Regions from separate parts of the Lysinibacillus sp. GW247-5R2A genome, predicted to be linked through region 3. Evidence: riboswitches for the same ligand, from Rfam matches in the RefSeq annotation. Region 3 holds a riboswitch; each other region holds the start of a gene.
The links. A riboswitch is a leader RNA that binds a small molecule or an ion and turns the genes downstream of it on or off. The one in region 3 is predicted to bind thiamine pyrophosphate.
Positions count from the first base shown of each region.

Region 1: another riboswitch for thiamine pyrophosphate. It lies ahead of thiC (phosphomethylpyrimidine synthase ThiC); the one in region 3 lies ahead of thiT (energy-coupled thiamine transporter ThiT).
Region 2: another riboswitch for thiamine pyrophosphate. It lies ahead of thiW (energy coupling factor transporter S component ThiW); the one in region 3 lies ahead of thiT (energy-coupled thiamine transporter ThiT).
Region 4: another riboswitch for thiamine pyrophosphate. It lies ahead of AC07YC_RS04675 (ABC transporter substrate-binding protein); the one in region 3 lies ahead of thiT (energy-coupled thiamine transporter ThiT).

Region 1 is NZ_JBWKZL010000014.1:13,800-18,595, reverse strand. Features, by position in the region: gene AC07YC_RS19415 (methyl-accepting chemotaxis protein) at 1-542, shown strand, start outside; gene AC07YC_RS19410 (AEC family transporter) at 853-1,782, shown strand; TPP riboswitch at 1,850-1,964, shown strand; gene thiC (phosphomethylpyrimidine synthase ThiC) at 2,111-3,889, shown strand; gene AC07YC_RS19400 (catalase) at 4,098-4,796, opposite strand, start outside.
Region 2 is NZ_JBWKZL010000007.1:29,368-34,163, reverse strand. Features, by position in the region: gene AC07YC_RS11955 (VWA domain-containing protein) at 1-1,801, shown strand, start outside; gene thiW (energy coupling factor transporter S component ThiW) at 1,891-2,397, opposite strand; TPP riboswitch at 2,492-2,599, opposite strand; gene AC07YC_RS11945 (MFS transporter) at 2,658-3,854, opposite strand; gene AC07YC_RS11940 (ABC transporter substrate-binding protein) at 4,344-4,796, opposite strand, start outside.
Region 3 is NZ_JBWKZL010000017.1:47,732-52,527, forward strand. Features, by position in the region: gene AC07YC_RS21015 (TspO-related membrane protein) at 73-768, shown strand; gene map (type I methionyl aminopeptidase) at 797-1,552, opposite strand; gene thiT (energy-coupled thiamine transporter ThiT) at 1,724-2,284, opposite strand; TPP riboswitch at 2,419-2,526, opposite strand; gene AC07YC_RS21030 (magnetosome magnetite crystal formation protein family) at 2,653-2,976, shown strand; gene yxzF (small protein YxzF) at 3,032-3,154, shown strand; gene AC07YC_RS21040 (AAA family ATPase) at 3,195-4,796, opposite strand, start outside.
Region 4 is NZ_JBWKZL010000002.1:210,491-215,286, forward strand. Features, by position in the region: gene AC07YC_RS04660 (ABC transporter ATP-binding protein) at 1-264, opposite strand, end outside; gene AC07YC_RS04665 (ABC transporter permease) at 239-1,012, opposite strand; gene AC07YC_RS04670 (thiamine-binding protein) at 1,009-1,302, opposite strand; gene AC07YC_RS04675 (ABC transporter substrate-binding protein) at 1,304-2,299, opposite strand; TPP riboswitch at 2,455-2,565, opposite strand; gene parC (DNA topoisomerase IV subunit A) at 2,689-4,796, opposite strand, start outside.

The sequences.
Region 1 (4,796 bases), on a different contig from region 3:
CCATTCAAAGTATTACGGAGCAAACTAATCTATTAGCTTTAAATGCAAGTATTGAGGCTGCACGAGCTGGTGAGCATGGAAAAGGTTTTGCTGTCGTGGCGGAAGAAGTAAGAAAATTGGCAGAGCAATCAAAAACTGAAACAGAAATTATTAAAAGCACGGTAGAAAGTATTTTAGAAAATTCTCAGCAAACAGTTGCAGTCATTGCATCTAATGCAGACTTAATGCAATCTCAAAATGAGTCCGTACAAAGCACGCAATTGGCCTTTAAAGATAATAGTGATTTGTCACGAGCAATTGCAATTTCTATTAGAGAACTAATGACACAATTGTCTACTATGTTAGAGCATAAAAATCAAGCGATTATGTCCATTCAAAGTATTTCGGCAATCTCAGAGGAAACAGCGGCCTCTGCTGAGCAAGTAAGTGCCTCTGCAATGGACCAACAAGCTGAATTGCAAAAAGTGGCAGAGTCTATGCAAAATATGAATGATATCTCTAATGAACTGCAAGAGGTTGTTAATCGATTTAAGCTTGCGTAACGAAAAAGGCTACCTAGAATCTAAAGGTAGCTCAGACTGTTGATAAAGGGAATCGAGAAGTTCATGCTCGATTCCCTTTTTATTTATACTTCATGAAAAATAGTTCTTTGCTGCCCAATTATATTTAGGTGATTCTTACATGGTGTACATTGTTGTCTCGTTCATTGATTTGATTTTTTGCATCTTTTAATTCATAGGAACAAGGCGTGTCCCATCCGTAGTGGAAGTCAACGGTTTTAATTATGAAAGTAAGTGGCATTGACCTAGTGCATGATCGACACTACTATTAAAAGGGAGGGGGGACATCAATATGGTGTATCTTGGAATGATTTTCTTTCAAATTGTCGCACCTATTTTAGTATTACTTGTACTAGGTGCTATTCTACAAAAGAAATTTCGCTTTAATTTAAAAGCATTATCACAGCTTATTACATATTGTTTTATGCCAGCCGCTGTATTTATTAATTTATATGAGACGAATATAAAGCTGTCTGTTCTAGGAGAAGTCGGATTGTTTGTTGTACTTTTTATCGGTAGTCAAATGCTGCTTAGTCACTTTTTAGCGAAAGGGCTTGGCCTCGCCAAAACTGAGGCGGCTGTTTTTAAAAATAGTGTAGTACTCATTAACTCTGGGAACTATGGGATTCCCGTAGCTCAAATGATTTTTGCCACTCAACCTATTGGTGTAGCCATCCAGGTTATACTCGTTATCTTTCAAAACATGACAACATATACGTATGGTTTATATAATTTAATTTCCTCTACTAAATCGGGCATGACGATTTTTAAGGACTTTATAAAAATGCCTATTATTCATGCTTTAATAATCGGAGTGGCCATGAATTATTTTGATATTGGCATTCCGCAGTTTATTAAAATACCAATAGATCATGTAGCAGATGGTTTTATTGCCGTTGCATTAATCACGCTAGGCGCCCAATTGTCTCAGCTGGAGATCAAAACGATGTTTAATAAAACAGTATTCGTCAGCTGCTTCACACGATTATTTATAGGACCAGCCGTGGCTTTAGTCATTATCTATGCGCTGGGTTTAGATGGGGTTGTGGCACAATCATTATTTATAGCGAGTGCTTTTCCCACATCCCGCAACAGTTCAAGTCTAGCATTAGAATATGATGTAGAGTCAGCAACAGCCGCTCAAACCGTTTTATTCTCAACCATTGTGAGCTGTATAACGGTCACGATTGTGATTTATATTGCGGATGTATTGTTTACCTAATAGAAAATATTTTTAATGATATCTTCCATCTCTTAGCAATATCTGCTACACTAGCATCAAACTGAATAGTATTAACTAGGGGAGTCTGATGAGTCAGGCTGAGAGGGAAACGCATAGAGGTTTCTTGACCCTTTGGACCTGATCTGGCTCATACCAGCGTGGGAAAGTTAAGAAGCTATTGCCTATTACGTGCAATCAATAGACCCTTTACATTCATGGCCGGATCCAATTATTAATTTTGGATTCGGCCTTTATTTATTGTATTTGATTGTTGGGTGAGCTAGATTCGGTCCTTGCTTAAAATACATTTAAGGGAGAGAAGTAGCTCATGTCAGCAATTAGTGAAAAGAACATTACGATTATGTCTAACTTTGAAGGAAGTAAAAAGGTTTATGTGGAAGGATCTCGTCCAGATATTTTAGTACCCATGCGTGAAATTGCATTAAGTCCGACAACTGGTAGCTTTGGAGATGAAGAAAATGCCCCAATTCGGGTGTATGATACGAGTGGGCCATATACAGATCCGGCCTTTCATGTGGATATTACAAAGGGCTTACCTGCTTTACGAAGTACTTGGATACAAGAGCGAGGGGATGTTGAGGAATACGGAGGGCGTACGATTAAACCGGAGGATAATGGTTTTCGTCGCGCTGATGATCCACGTATCCATGAAAATGTCTTTCCGGAACTGGTGAGAAAGCCTTTACGTGCAAAAAAGGGTGGAAATGTCACACAGCTTCATTATGCTCGAAAAGGAATTATTACACCTGAGATGGAATTTGTAGCGATACGCGAAAATATGGACCCAGATTTCGTACGTTCAGAGATTGCAGCAGGTCGAGCTATTATGCCTTCCAATATTAATCATCCAGAGGCAGAGCCAATGATTATCGGTCGTAACTTCCATGTGAAAATTAATGCGAACATTGGAAATTCAGCTGTATCATCCTCGATTGCAGAGGAGGTCGAGAAAATGACATGGGCTACACGCTGGGGTGCTGATAATATTATGGATTTATCAACTGGCAAGCATATTCATACAACGAGAGAATGGATTATTCGAAATGCTGCAGTACCCGTTGGGACAGTACCAATTTATCAGGCATTAGAAAAAGTGAATGGTGTGGCTGAGGATTTAACGTGGGAGGTGTACCGTGATACGCTTATTGAACAAGCGGAGCAAGGGGTAGATTATTTCACTATTCATGCAGGTGTCCTTTTACGTTATGTCCCTCTTACAGCAAACCGTGTAACGGGCATTGTGTCTCGAGGTGGATCCATTATGGCGCAGTGGTGCTTATACCATCATCAAGAGAACTTCCTCTATACTCATTTTGAGGAAATATGCGAAATTATGAAAGCTTATGATGTAGCCTTCTCATTAGGAGATGGCTTACGCCCAGGGTCAATCGCGGATGCTAACGATCAAGCACAATTCGCGGAGCTGGAAACATTAGGCGAATTAACGGAAATCGCATGGAAGCATGATGTTCAAGTAATGGTGGAGGGGCCAGGTCATGTTCCCATGCATTTGATTAAAGAAAATATGGACAAGCAATTAGAGGTTTGTAAGGAAGCTCCCTTCTATACATTAGGTCCATTGACAACAGATATTGCGCCAGGTTATGACCATATTACATCTGCTATTGGAGCAGCAATGATTGGTTGGTTTGGTACTGCTATGCTCTGCTACGTGACACCGAAGGAACATTTAGGTTTACCTAATCGGGAGGATGTGCGAGTAGGGGTTATTACTTATAAAATTGCTGCACATGCTGCAGATTTAGCAAAGGGTCACCCAGGTGCACAGCAACGGGATGATGCACTGTCCAAAGCGCGTTTTGAGTTCCGCTGGCGCGATCAATTTAACCTTTCTCTTGATCCAGAGCGTGCAGTAGAATATCATGATGAAACATTGCCAGCAGAAGGAGCCAAAACGGCTCATTTTTGTTCAATGTGCGGGCCTAAATTTTGTAGCATGAGAATTTCCCAGGATATTCGTAATTATGCTAAGGAAAAGGACTTAAATACAACAGAAGCCATCCATGAAGGTATGAGGGAAAAGTCAGCGGAGTTTAAAAAGGCAGGTAGTCAAATCTACCAATAATAATAGTGCGAGGCTTGTGTTTATTTACTAGACACGAGCCTTTTTTATGTTGGCTTTACGACTTAATAGGGGAGATGAAAAAAAGGAATATATGCCTTTGCAATTAGAAGGGAACGCTTGAGCCTAGACGAATACAAAAAAGCTCCATGTGAATTATACATTCACATGGAGTAAAAGTTGGATTTGGATATCAATAATAAGTGGAATATTAAACGTTTGTTGGTTGTTTTACGTATGGATTTGTAAGATCCATACCTTCTAATGAAAGACCCATTGCTTTTGCGACACCTTCACCATATGCTGGATCAGCTAAATAGCAGTGAAGAATGTGACGGCGTTTGATGAATTCCTCAACAGAAGCCATATCATTAGCCGTATTTTCAAATAGACGTTGTTGTTCTTCCGCAGTCATTAGGCGGAAAAGTTTACCTGGTTGCTCGAAGTAATTACTATCGTCTTCACGGAAATCATGAATTCCTGCATGACCATCGATGCGTAACTCAGGCTCTTTATGGTCTAAATTATGTTCCCATTCACCATAGCTATTTGGTTCATAGCCTAGTGTTGATCCAAGGTTGCCGTCAAAACGCATAGAGCCATCTCGGTGGAAAGTACGGAATGGACATTTTGGTGCGTTAACAGGAAGCATATAGTGGTTTACACCTAAACGGTAGCGTTGTGCATCTGCATAGGCAAAGATACGACCTTGTAACATTTTATCTGGTGAGAAGCTAATACCAGGGACGATGTTAGATGGTGCAAAGGCAGCTTGTTCCACTTCTGCAAAGTAGTTGTCCGGGTTTTTATTTAACTCAAACTCACCTACAGGAATTAATGGGAAATCTTTTTTATACCATACTTTTGTTAAATCGAATGGGTTGTATGGTAGCTCACGAGCTTGCTCCTC
Region 2 (4,796 bases), on a different contig from region 3:
ATATGAAGCCGTTGTTCAAGTAGGACAAGACGCAATATTTGAAAACAATAAATTAACAAGTGTCACAATGGTACAAAGCGAACCACATTTACTCATTGTGAATGGCTATGAAACAGCTTCACCAATAGCGGCGGCACTTGGTCAGCAATCAATAGCCTATGATGTAAAATCACCTGAAAGCTTACCAAATGAACTCTCCAGTTATTTGCAATATAATGCCATTATTTTCGATAATGTGCCAGGACATTTAGTCGGTGAGGCGAAAATGAGTGTGATAGAGCAAGCAGTCAAAAACTTTGGTGTTGGTTTTGCAATGGTTGGTGGAGAAAATAGCTTTGGTTTAGGTGGTTATTTTAAAACGCCAATTGAAACATTATTACCTGTTGAAATGGAAATTAAGGGGAAAGAACAATTACCTTCATTAGGACTTGTCATTGTACTAGATCGCTCTGGTAGTATGTCGGGATCCAAGCTAGAGCTTGCAAAGGAAGCGGCAGCACGTTCAGTTGAGATGCTACGTGATGAAGATACATTAGGATTTATAGCATTTGATGATCGACCTTGGGAAATTATAGAGACTGGTCCTCTGAACGATAAAGAAGAGGCAGTGGATACCATTTTATCTGTTACACCAGGAGGCGGGACAGAAATCTATGGTTCACTTGCAAAAGCATATGAAAACCTAGCAGATATAAAACTGCAACGTAAGCATATTATTCTTTTAACGGATGGACAATCACAGCCAGGAAATTATGAAGATTTAATTGAACAAGGAAAAGATAGTGGAATAACTTTATCGACAGTGGCTATTGGTCAAGATGCGGATGCTAATTTATTGGAAGCTCTGAGTGAGATGGGAAGCGGACGTTTCTACAATGTTATCGATGAGCAAACTATCCCTTCCATTTTATCTCGTGAAACAGCAATGATTTCCCGTACGTACATTGAGGATAACCCTTTCTATCCAATACTTTATAATGCAGGGGGATGGAATACGCTATTTGCCAATGGTGTTCCACAAATGAATGCTTATATCGGAACAACCGCAAAGCAGGGTGCTACCGTCGTGGCTGAAAGCGAAAAAGAAGATCCGGTGTTAGCACAATGGCAATATGGTCTTGGCAAAACATTCGCATTCACTTCTGATTCAACAGGAAAGTGGGCAGGCGACTGGGCAAGATGGCAAAACTGGGGCCCATTTTGGCAAACGCTTATTTCACAAATGCTTCCAAGTTATAATGATGTTGCCTATGATGTAAGAATAGAATCAGATGGGTCCTTTATGATTACAGATCCTACAAATGAAGCAGCCTTTTTAGATATTGTTGCGGTTAATGAAGCTGGTGAAGAGTTAGACACACAGCTTGAAACTATATCAGCCTCTCAGGTTCGTGCTGTAGTACAAGCTGACCCGGGGTTAATCTTCTTCCGTATCGCTGATGAAAAGGAAACGATTTATCAGGCTGGATTAAGTGTTCCCTATAGTGCTGAGTATGAACTTCTTCCTGCTAATGATAAATTAATAGAAGAATTAACCGAACAAACTGGAGGTGCTGTTTTAAAAGAACCACAAGAAGTGTTCCGTGACTTTACAAAGCAAGGGGCGGATCGTCAAAACATTGCGACATGGCTTCTCCTTGCAGGTATGCTCTTGTTCTTTATTGATATTACAATAAGACGCTTTGGCTGGAATTTCCTAACGAAGCCGAAGAAAAAGGAGCAACTTGTAGAGAACCACCCCGTACAGGCAGAAGACACGAATGTGGCACAATTATTAAAGGGTATGAAAAAGCGCCAATAATTTAGTTTAGATGAAAGCAGTGCGAATGATTTCGTACTGCTTTTTGTATATACATGGAGAGAGAAATCCTCTAAGTAATATCAACGACATTATTTAATAAAGAGAGTGGGATTAAAATATTTTACTAGCACGGTTTTACGCAAGCTGCTAGCTACTACAACCCCTAAAATTGCTCCGATTGTACTTGATATTAAAAAGGCAGGCATGAAAAATAAGGCCGCTACGGATGTGCCCATAAGTAACTTTGCATAGGGCACTGCTACAAGCGATGCGAGAAGACCAGTGCCGATCGCTTCACCCATACCTGCTAACCACATTTTACTACTATATTTATAGGCAAGCCCTGCACATAATGCACCAATAATACTACCAGGAATGGCTAACAGTGAGCCTGTTCCTGTAAGGATACGAATGATAGCCGTAACAAAGGCAACTACAACAGTAGGTACGGGTCCAAGTATAACGGCCCCTATTACGTTAATAGCGTGCTGCACAGGGTAGGCACGTGCAATCCCAGTTGGAATGGAGATGAATGTAGAGCCTGCAACGGCAATCGCTACGAATAAAGCCATAATTGTTAATTTTCGAATAGACATGATAGGTGCGCTCCTTTTCGTTTTAGCCACTAGGAAAACGAAAAAGGCCGCTTCCTTCAAACGACAGGAAGCGGCCTTGCTTATACACTGAAAATAGCAAGAAGCGCCACTTCCCTCCGCTAGCATGAACTAGATCAGGTTCGAAGGGTCCGTATATAACCATATACGTCTCAGCCTTTAAAAGACTCCCCTAGTGGTAAGTATTTTTCTATTTTTAGAAGTGTAACATACTTCAATTAATAGTTAATAAGCTTTAATGATTAGTGTGAATCTGGCTGCATAAGCTGTGGTGCCTTTTTCAATGTCCAAATTAGGGCAAGGAAGAAACAAGCTAATAAGATAATGGCACCAAAAATATAAGGACTATTCATGTTCCAGTCAAATAAGAAACCAGCTAAAGCGGGTCCAATCATATTTCCAAGACTCATATAGGCATTATTCAAGCCGGCTGCAAATCCTTGCTCTGTTTCAGCAAGTTTAGAGATGAGTGTATTGACTGCTGGACGAATTAACGTTGTAGCCGTAGAGAAGATGGTTGCTACAACTAATATTAGTGCAAAACCTGAAACAAATAATATTAAGAAAATAGCAATGGAGGCAATAAATAAATTGACCAAAACTACTTTCATTTCACCAAAACGTTTAAAGAGTGGCGTTATGATAAACATCTGTACAATTACCCCAAATGCTCCACCAACTACTAGAATGGTAGCAATATCGCCAGGTGAGTAATTAAATTTTTCTGTCACAAATAGTGATAAGGTTGTTTGGAAGTTAGCAATTCCAAATGAGAATACCATCATAATAATTAACATAACAAAATAAGGCATATGTACAGAGCGAGCCATCTGTTTCACCAGATTATCTTGCTTTTGTCTATTTTGCGCAGTATTTGGCTTTGTAGATGGTAATAAAAAGTACGATAAAATAGACGCTAAAATGGCGGCAGCTCCCGCCATGAAAAATGGAAAATGTAAGCTAACCTTTGCGAGGAAACCACCAATCCCAGGGCCAATCATAAAACCGAAAGACATCGCAGCCCCTAACATACTCATTCCTTTTCCGCGTTCTTCATAAGTTGTCACGTCTGCTACAAAAGCCATAATAGGAGGTGCAACAAATGCAGAGCCAAGGCCACCTAAAAAGCGTGCCAAAAAGAGCATCCAAACATCTGTAGAAAGGCCAAAACCGATTTGTGCAAGTCCTGTTAGTATAAGACCGAAAATAATTAAATTTTTCCGCCCATACAGGTCAGAAAGATTCCCAGCAATTGGAGAAAATACGAATTGTGCCAAGGCGAACGTTGCAATAAGCATACCTAGAACTTGTCCTGCTGCTCCAAATATTCTTAAGTATTCCGGCATTACAGGAATAATAATTCCAATACTCCCCATTGCGATAAACATATTAAACATTAATATATACAAAGCCGCCTTATTGGACTTCTGCTGGGTCATCGAAAAACCCCCTTTATGTAATCAAATATAGTACAGTCTATCATAAAGAATTAGGGCTGGCTAATAGTTGAGATTGCTGTAGCTGATCCGATCATTAGAATGGTTTTCCAGAAAAGTTTTTTTCTCAGAAAACCTCACAATGGAATAGTATCTAATTGATTACTAAACATGAATAGTTTGGAGAGCGTATGAACTTTTGACTAGAAGATATTTTGTTGAAATGAAATAGCGTGATAAAAGTGAATACTATTGTTTAAGATGAAGCTATGATGGGCATATGTATTGGCACGTAGTATCTATGGTTTTTTCTTTGATATAGAAGTGAAAATAATGGATAGCTTAAACATAGACAAAGGGATTATAGAAGACGGGGCTGTGAAGATGATCTACTACAGGCTACTAGTAGAATTGCTTTCTAAATATAGTAATGCAACTGAATGCTTACATAAAAAGGGCGAATTGGTTTCTAGACCAATTCGCTCTTATAAATTATCGAATACTCATTTTAAATTCTAAAAACAGCTCATTATATTTACCTAAGTAATCTGGACCTAAGTTTTTGTAGACCTCTAATGTATCACGTTGCTCTTCAGAAGGGTAATAGCGTTCATCAGCAACTACTTCCGGGTCCATTAAGTCCATCGCAGCGATATTAGGCGTCGAATAGCCAACATAATCGGCATTTTGAGCACCAGATTCAGCACTTAGCATAAAATTGATAAAGGCATGTGCACCATCAATATTTTTTGAGGTCTTTGGAATAACCATATTATCGAACCATAAATTGGAGCCCTCTTCAGGAACAGCAAAGTCCAACTCTTCATTTTCAGACATCATGTCCGCTGCCTGACCAGACCAAGTGAGAGCCACTGTTGCTTCATTATTGATCATTAAAGGCGTAATTTCATCCCCAATGATCGCTTTTACGTTTGGCGCAAGTGT
Region 3 (4,796 bases):
ACTATACTTATTTGTCTTTTCCCTATACAATCTAACACGAAGGGAGAGGAAAGCATGCCTCGGTTTTTATTGATGACAATTTCTTATATTGTCTCACTCATCCTAACCTTTTCATCCTTTTTCATGAAACTTAACGGTCAATCTTTTTTAGAAATTTCTAATCGTTTTTCGGTGGTATTTGCACCTGTTGATGGAAGTCATATAATTTGGATTGTCATTTATTTATTGATCGGTTATTGGTTAGTGATGAACATCAAAAAGACATCTATGAAACAGTCTGCGCTCTTTAGTTGCATAAATATTTTACAAGCATTAACGATATACGTATGGCATCATGAATTATTTATTGTTTCTCTCGGCATTACCTTACTCTTAGTCTTGTATTTATTTATGTTGTACAATACGTATCCACTTCATGACAAATCACTGTCGGGTCGTATTCCTTTCGCCATTTATTTTGCATGGATGACATTTATTTTCATCACAAATATTAGCTTTACGTTAACAGCTTATGGTTGGAACGGTTTTGGTCTAAGTACTCCTCTTTGGGCAGTTATTTTACTGACATTAGGTGGAGCCATTGCGCTACATATCCGCTTTCATCACTTTGATATCATGTATCCAAGTGTTTTTATATGGGCTTATATAGGAATCGCTTTACATAATGGTTTTGATGAGCTACTCGTAACAACAGCTGCGTTATTTTTATGTGGTGTACTCTTAGTTGGTATTTTATTCATTAAAAAAAATCCTGCCTACCAAAAATAATTTGGTGTGCAGGATTTTTTATGTGCTCCTATTCTTCGTCTAATGAAGTAAGGATAATTGGTTTATCTTTTGTAACAATAACTGAATGTTCAATTTGAGCAACAAGAGACTTATCAGGTGTAATGAATGTCCAACCATCACCAGCTTCTACAATATGCTCTGCTTTTGCTGAGATAAAGGGCTCAACTGCCAGAACCATGCCCTCTTTCATAATCGTAGAGTCCCATGCATCGTAATAATTTAAAATGTGATTGGGCTCATCATGTAAAGAGCGACCTAAACCATGGCCTGTTAAATTCATAATCACTGTTAAGCCATTAGCATTCGCTTCGCGCTCTACAGCTTTACCGATTTGATTTAATTTAGAGCCAGCCTTTACCTTTGTCATAGCACGATCAAAAGCATCTTTGGCAACACGACATAGTTTTTCTTTGTCTTCATAGCCATCACCAACTACAAATGAAATACCCGTGTCGGCAAAGTAGCCATCTAAAGAGCCTGAAACATCGATATTGACGATATCTCCCTCTTGAATAACACGTTTACCTGGGATACCATGTGCTACTTCCTCGTTGACACTAATACAAGTATATCCCGGGAAGTCATATTCTCCTTTTGGTCCTGAAATGGCACCTGCCTCAGCAAACATTCGACCAGCAATTTCATCTAGTTCAAGTGTTGTGACACCTGGTTTTGTAGCAGCCTTCATCGCTTCACGAATCTCTGCACAAATGCGTCCAATTTTTTTAAAAGCTTCAATTTCTTCTTGCGTTTTTACAATCATGTATAACGTCCCTTTCATCTAATATCTACTCTTTAATATAACATAACTTCTTACGCGTATAACGCTAAACGCTTTAAATATTGTATGCCTGCCTTCTTGGCAAAGTGCTACAAGTGCTATTCTCTTACGACTACATAAAAAACCCCCTTCACCAATATGAAGGGGTTGGCATTATGCTTTACGTTGCATTAGCTGTGGAGCCGCTGTGAATAATAACGCTCCCACAATGGCTGTTAATACTGTTGCAGGCAGCATATAGGTACCATTATAAATAATCGAGTAGATCCACGCATTTTGATCGCCGGCATACTCTGCAAAAAATACCGCGCCAGCAGTAGTGTGTGCTGCATATCGCAAGAAGCCTGCGAATACCGTACCTACAATAATATAAAGTGCCATTTTTGTTTTGTTTAGTTGACTTGCTGCTTCCAGTAAAGGTCTGCGTACAATGGCTGCTAACCCTACAACTGTGAAAGCAACACCGTAATCTAATAAACCTTGAAGCCAGTGTACAATATAAGCTCCAAACATGGTTTGCATCACACCTACAAGCAAGCCTGTTGTTAGGCCAGCTACTAGACCCCAGCGAAATGCAATTAGCATAATTGGTACCATCACAAGACTAACAGAGCCACCTTGTGCCCATACTTTAAAAGAGACCTGATCAAGCACAAGGCCAATCGCTGCAAATATTGCAATCTCCACTAGCATTAATAGTCTTTTTTTGTCCATACATATTCTCTCCTTTGTTCCGATGTAGGATACAAGAGCAGGAATAGAAATGCGCTGATTTGATTCTCTCTGACACCTTTTTATTCTTAAGAATGAAAAAACGATGTCAGGACAGAGCCTCACATCGTAAAAGTGTCGGTTTCTATCCACATCCCTACGCAAGTGTTAGCTTACAGGTTCAAAGAGTCAAGGCATTACGTGCCCAGTCTCAGCTGACATCATCAGCTCCCCTTGTGGTCGTTACATCTGAATTTAATTTGAACACTTTCATTGTACGCAAAGCACGGAATGATTACAACCTCTTCCATACTTAATTTTTGAAACTTTACTGTTTTCCATGCGTAAATATTAAAAAAGGAGGTACAACTATGGAGAACCAAAAAATTTTATCTGCCTTTAGTTATCTCAGTATTTTCTTTGCTCCTTTCATCGTACCATTAATTGTTTACTTCGTTACGAAAGATGCTGACATCAAAAGACATTCTATTCGCGCATTAGTGTCCCATCTAATTCCTTTTGTATTTGGGATCTTATTTTTCATTGTCTTTGTCTTTTCTACATTTAGTTTAGACCCCACGTCAAGTAATAGTACAGTCATGATCATTTGGTTCATTTCGTTCGCCATTTACGGGATTGTCTCGCTCGGCATTGTTATATGGAATATTATTCAAGCCGTTCGAGTTATCCGCTAATGTTTCATTTTTAAAATAAACAGGTAGAAGTATTTAAAAAGGAGCTGTGTTTTTGATGAAAGTATCAAAAGTAGTGAAAACCGCTGTTAAATTAGCGCCTATTGTTATACCAATCGTAAAAAAAGTGATGGCAGCAAAAAAAGGGACAACTTCTACAGTCAGTTCTCGAAAAAAATAAAAGGAGGGCGTATTTCCTTAAACCGGAAATACACCTTCCTTTATTTTATTTCAAAATGTGTTTGACTATGTCCATTCAATGTTTTTTCGACATGTAAAACGGCTGGCATCGCTGATTTTAATTCAGGCACATGAGAGATGACACCAATCATTCGTCCAGAATCTTGTAAATCGATTAATGTGTCTATTGCTTTATTTAATGATTCTTCATCGAGCGAGCCAAAGCCCTCATCAATAAACATCGTTTCAATATGAATATTGCCTTGGAAGCTTTGAATAACATCTGCCATTCCTAGAGCAAGGCTTAATGATGCATTGAACTTTTCACCACCGGATAGCGTTTTAACATCTCGTAATTGATCTGTGTAAGCATCATATACATCAAGCCCAAGTCCACTTTGCTTGGCATGCTTTTCAAGCCTGTCTGAACGTCTAAGCTCAAATTGACCATTAGATAAATGATAAAGACGAATATTGGCTGCCTCTGTAATTTGATCTAAATAATTAATTTGAATATATCGTTCAAAGGACAGTTTTTTCGAATTTTGCCCATTTAATAAGCCATACAGCTCCTTCACTCGACCTGCCTCACTCTCAAGTAAACGAAGCTCTCTCTCTATTTCTTCTACTTTGGTGATGAAGCTTTGACATGATTTCGCGAATCCATCTATTTGTTGAAGTTGTTTAAAGGCATCCTCATAGGCGATTCGAAGATTTTCCACAGTTGCCTCCATCAGGGCTAAATCTTGCTTCTCTTTCCCTTGAAGATGTTTTTCTCCTTCTGAAATTTGAATTTGTAACGTATGAACATGTAACGTGTAGTCATTGCATGCCTTCCGAAGTTCCTCTAATTGAGTGGTACTTCTTTTCGCAGTGGCATAGTCTTCATAGTTCACAAAGCCTGCTTCCTGCATGCTTATTGAAAACTGCTCACGCTTGTCATTCATTTTGAGCTTTAATTCTTCAAAATTCTGTTTGGCGATTTCCACAGCTAGTTTAGCATTACTGGCAGCTTCCTTCGCGGCATGTAAATCATGCTGGCTTTCCTGCCATAATTTTTGTAAATCCATTTTTTGCTTACTAACATCGGTAAGTGTTTGTTTTAATTGCTGTAAAGTTGGAATAGTTGTTGGCATTTGCTTATGCTGTTCTTCTACAATTGCTTGCAGTCTTGTCCAACCCTTCATCTGCTCAGTTAAATATTCCTCAAGTTTGACTTGTTTATGTTGCAAATGCTCTATTGCTAAACGCTGTTTCTTCTGGTTAATCCTTGTTTGAGCTAACTGTTGATTGATCATCTTTAAGCTAGTAATCTCTTGTTCCATTTTTTCTAAGGAAGCTATAATTTGTGCTTGATCCTGTTGCTTCATTGCGTATGCTTCTAATTGTGTCAGTGCCTCTTGCTGAAGCTGTTGTGCGGATGTTAAAAATGCCTCTTTTTCCAAATACAAACGCTCGTCTGAAGAGGCTTTTCTCCTTAACGTTTCCACCTGAGCAAGCTCAACAATTTCCAATTGCTCACTATGTGTTTGTTGATGAGTCGTACTCCCACAAACCGGACAAGGTTGCCCTTCTTTAAGCTGCTGAGCTAAAATGCTTGCTTGGCTTGTCAGCCAGCGTTGCTCTAATTGTTGAAGCTCCTG
Region 4 (4,796 bases), on a different contig from region 3:
TAAAATAGTACGCCAAGGCAGTAGACAGGGCTGCTGTGGCATATAGCCAATTGTTCCTCGTTTACGTTGGATATCCTCTCCATTTAATAAAATCTCCCCTTGATCAACCGAAGAGACCCCACCAATTAATTGAAAAAGGGTACTTTTACCACTGCCGGATGGACCTACAATGGCTACAAACTCACCATCCTTGACATCAAAGGAAATAGTATCAAGAACATGTAGACTATTAAAGGACTTAGCGATGTTTTGAATGCTGAGCATGATAACCTCTCCCCTTTACCATTAATTTTTCAAGCAAACGAATACTACTAAATAACAATAAGCTTAACAAGACAATCGCAAAAATTGCGACAAACACTCGATCTGTACGGAAGGAGGATTGTGCTAAGGTCATGTATACACCAATTCCCTTTTTTGCACCAAGCCACTCTGCAATGACTGCCCCCATTACGCTATAAGTTGCAGCAATTTTTACACCTGAGAAAACAGCTGGGTAGGCATGTGGCCATTCTAGCTTCCAAAACGTTTGGGCCTTCGTTGCACCAATCATTTCAAAGTAATGCTTTAACTCGGGTGCTGTTTGACGAAAACCGTCCATTGCCGCTATGACAATAGGGAAAAAGCACACTAGACAAATAATGATGAGCTTTGGTAATAAGCCAAAGCCAAACCAAATAATAAGCAGCGGTGCTAATACAAGAATAGGTATGTTTTGCGACATAATGAGAATTGGATAAAATAACGACCGAATGAACGTATAACGATGCAAAACAATTGCCACTGTTAGACCACAGCCAACTCCAATAGCAAGTCCTAGTAAAGCTAATTGCACAGTAGCCAGAGCATGTGGCAGGAACGTCTGATACGATTGAATGCCTTCTACTACAATTATGCTCGGTGCTGGAAGGAGCCAAGGAGGAACATCAGCGATATGCACAACAAGCTCCCATATGAATAAGAGGAAGGCGATAAAAATTATCGTCCTTCCCTTTTGTAATGCCCGTTTCATGACTGATATTTCTCCGTTAATGTAGCCATTGTAATTCCATTTGGTTGATATAAAATTTTCACTTGTGTAATGACATTAATGGCTCCTAGCTCGACCATCTTACTATTCATTTTTTCAATGATTTGAAGAAGCGTTGTAAGCTCACCCTCCATCGTTGTTTCAAGTGGATGAACCTCATATTTCACACCAGATGCATCAATAACTGCAATGGCCGCATCTACATAAGGAATGACATCCTCATACTTTTCTGTTTTCGGAATGATTTGGACACTGATTAATGAATTTGCCATGTTAATTGGCCTCCTTTTTCGGTAAGAACTCATTCGTAAACGCTTGTTTAGCATCAAATTCGCCCTCTAATACTTTGTTGCTCGACATCCATTTAGCATAGTTTTCCCATACAGAAAGCTTTTGCTCACCCCATTGTTTAGCGTCATCCTGATACTTATCAGCCAACCACTCCTGGCTTTTATGCACCAATTCCTTATCTAAGTCTGGGGCTGCTTCTAGTAAAATATCAGCAGCTTCATTCGGATGCTCTATGGCATATTCATAGCCCTTCGATGCAGCCGCAACAAAAGCTTTGACGATGTCTGGATTGTTTTGAAGCATTGTTTCATTAGTTGCTAAAACAGGTGTATAGTAATCTAACTGATCACTGTAGTCTGTTAAATACAGCATATTAATCTTTTCCCCACGAAGCTCTGCCTCAATTCCTGTCCAAGCATAATAAATCCAAGCAAAGTCGATATCTTTTTTCATCATTGTGAAGAAATCTAAATCTCCTGCATTGACAATATCTAATTGATTAATATCAGCATTTTCTTTTTGCATTAATGATTGTAATACTGCTTGCTCGAGTGGCGCTCCCCAGCCACCATACGTTTTTCCTTCAAAGTCCTTTGGAGATGTAATACCCTTTGATGCTATAGAAGCAAATCCAGATGTATTATGCTGGATGATGGCCGCTATTGAGACAAGTGGCACATCCTGAACACGAGCCTGTGTAATGCCCTCCTGATAGCTCACGCCAAATTCTGCCTTACCTGAAGCTACGAGCTGATCGGCTCCTGCCTCTCCTGGCATAATGATATCAACATCTAAGCCCTGTTCTTCAAAATATCCGAGCTTTTTCGCAGCATACAATCCTGTATGATTCGTATTTGGTGTCCAATCGAGAACCACTGACACCTTTTTCTTTGTATCAGCAGCCTGCTTGTCCTCCTTGTCGCTACAACCTACTAACGTCAATAGTACAGCTAATAGAATAAATAACCATTTTTTCATGCTAGGTCCTCCCAGTTTGTAATATGAAAGTGTTCATGAATGAATGTTGTCACCAGAAGAAAGCGTAATATACGGTTGGTGAGATATTGCTTGAAAAACAAAAAAACGCCTAGGATTCCTCCCAGACGTATTACAATCAATCTCCAAAACTTTTGCTTTTTTGAATAGATGTTCCCTACGCTGGTACGAGCCAAATCAGGTTCAAAGGGTCAGTGTCTATCGGACACAATCTCAGCTAGCCATAACTAGCCCCCCTACATTCTTTCGCTATGAACTTTTCGATGATTATTATACCCATAGTTGATCGTAAATGACAAGATGCTATTTTTGGATAGTTGTTCCACTCCAACAAATAGCCCAGCTCTACTATAGAGAGACTGGGCATGATTTTAGCTTGGTTTTTGTTCTTTTTTGGCCGTTAAGACATGGGAAATGGCTCCATCTGTGGCAATATCCACTTTAAATGAACCATTAGAATGGCGGTCAGCACGCGTCAATGCATGAACATCAATAAATTCTTGGACGCCTTTTTCAGTTTCAATCACAACCTGCTCATCGTCTGTCGCTTGAATCACAGCGACAATTCGGTGAGGATTTGCTTTTAATTCTGTTAGGACTTTAAGGCCACGTTTGGCACGACCTGCTACCTCTACCTCTGCGACATTCATTTTCTTGACAGCCCCTCGCTGTGTCACAATAACGACATATTGTGTTTCATCTGGCTGTAGAACATTGACCCCTACTAAAGCTTCTCCATCTTTTAACGTAATCCCTTTAACGCCGCCTGTTTTCACACCAGTAACTGGTAATTCCTCGATAGGGAATCGAATAGCATACGCCGTATCAGTTGTTAAAAGTAATTCCACATTATCCGTCATAAACGATGCATAAATCATTGCATCGCCCGCTTTAACATTCATGGTTTTAATCGGCTTCGAGTAACGCGTCACTGCATAATCTGCGAGCGGTGAACGTTTAATTTGTCCATCTTTCGTAGCAGTTAAAATATACGTATTTGGTTGTTCAAATGTTTCAAAGCCATAGACTGCAATAATTGATTCATCTTCACTTGTTGGCACAATACTAGAAATATGCTGACCAAGGTCCTTCCAACGAATATCAGGCAATTCGTGGACTGGTTGATAAATATAATTCCCTCTATTTGTAAATAACAATAGATGATGCTGCGTATTCAAGTTTGCTTCATACAATAAGTAATCGGAATCCTTCATCGCAAAATCCTGACCATTGGAAGCGGCATGGGATCGTGTAGATGTGCGTTTAATATAGCCATCTTTCGTAACAGTCACCACAACCTCTTCGCTTGGAACAAGGACATCTAATGTAATTTTAATTTCTTCTATTTCTTGTTCAATTCTCGAGCGACGTGGCTCTGTGAAGCGTTTTTTAATATCTAGTAATTCTTGTTTAATGACACGTATTAGCTTGGCCTCGCTTTGTAAAATTCCTTCTAGCTTGGCAATCAATTTATTTAAATCATCCTGTTCTTGGCGGAGCTCTGTAATATCGGTATTCGTTAAACGATATAATTGCAGGCTCACAATCGCCTCTGCTTGTACCTCAGTAAAATCGAACTTTGCTTGTAAATTGAGCTTGGCATCCTTCTTATCATTAGAAGAACGAATTGTCGCAATGACTTCATCTAAAATAGACAATGCTTTAATTAAGCCATCTACGATATGTGAACGATCCTTTGCCTTTTGTAAATCATATATAGAACGATTTGTCACCACTTCTTTTTGGTGAGTAATATACGCATCCAATAATAAGGGCAATGTCATCATCGTTGGTCGACGATTATGAATCGCAATCATATTAAAATTGTAAGCTACTTGTAAATCTGTTGTTTTAAATAAGTACTGTAAAATCCCTTGTCCAGGAACATCCTTTTTCAGCTCGATTACGACACGTAACCCTGTACGGTCAGATTCATCACGAATTTCTGCAATCCCTTCAAGGCGTTTATCTACACGCTGCTCATCAATTTTTTTTACAAGATTCGCTTTATTCACATCGTATGGTAATTCGGTAACAACGATTTGCTCTTTACCGCCCTTAATAGGTTCCACCACAGCCTGCGCACGGACAATAATTTTACCGCGCCCTGTTTCATATGCCTTTTTAATACCGTCCACACCTTGAATAATACCGCCCGTTGGGAAATCAGGACCTTTGAGTACTGTCATCAATTCATCCACTGTTGCAGTAGGCTTGTCTAAGCGCATCAATACAGCATCTAGCACTTCATCTAGTGCATGAGGTGGAATATCTGTTGCATAACCTGCAGATATCCCTGTAGAGCCGTTTACTAATAAATTTGGGAAACGGGCTGGTAATACGGTTGGCTCCATATCCTGATCATCGAAGTTTGGTACGAATTCAACCGTTTTCTTCCCGATATCTCGTAACATTTCACCCGCAATCGCAGATAGTCTTGCCTCAGTATAACGCATGGCAGCCGGCGGATCTCCATCAA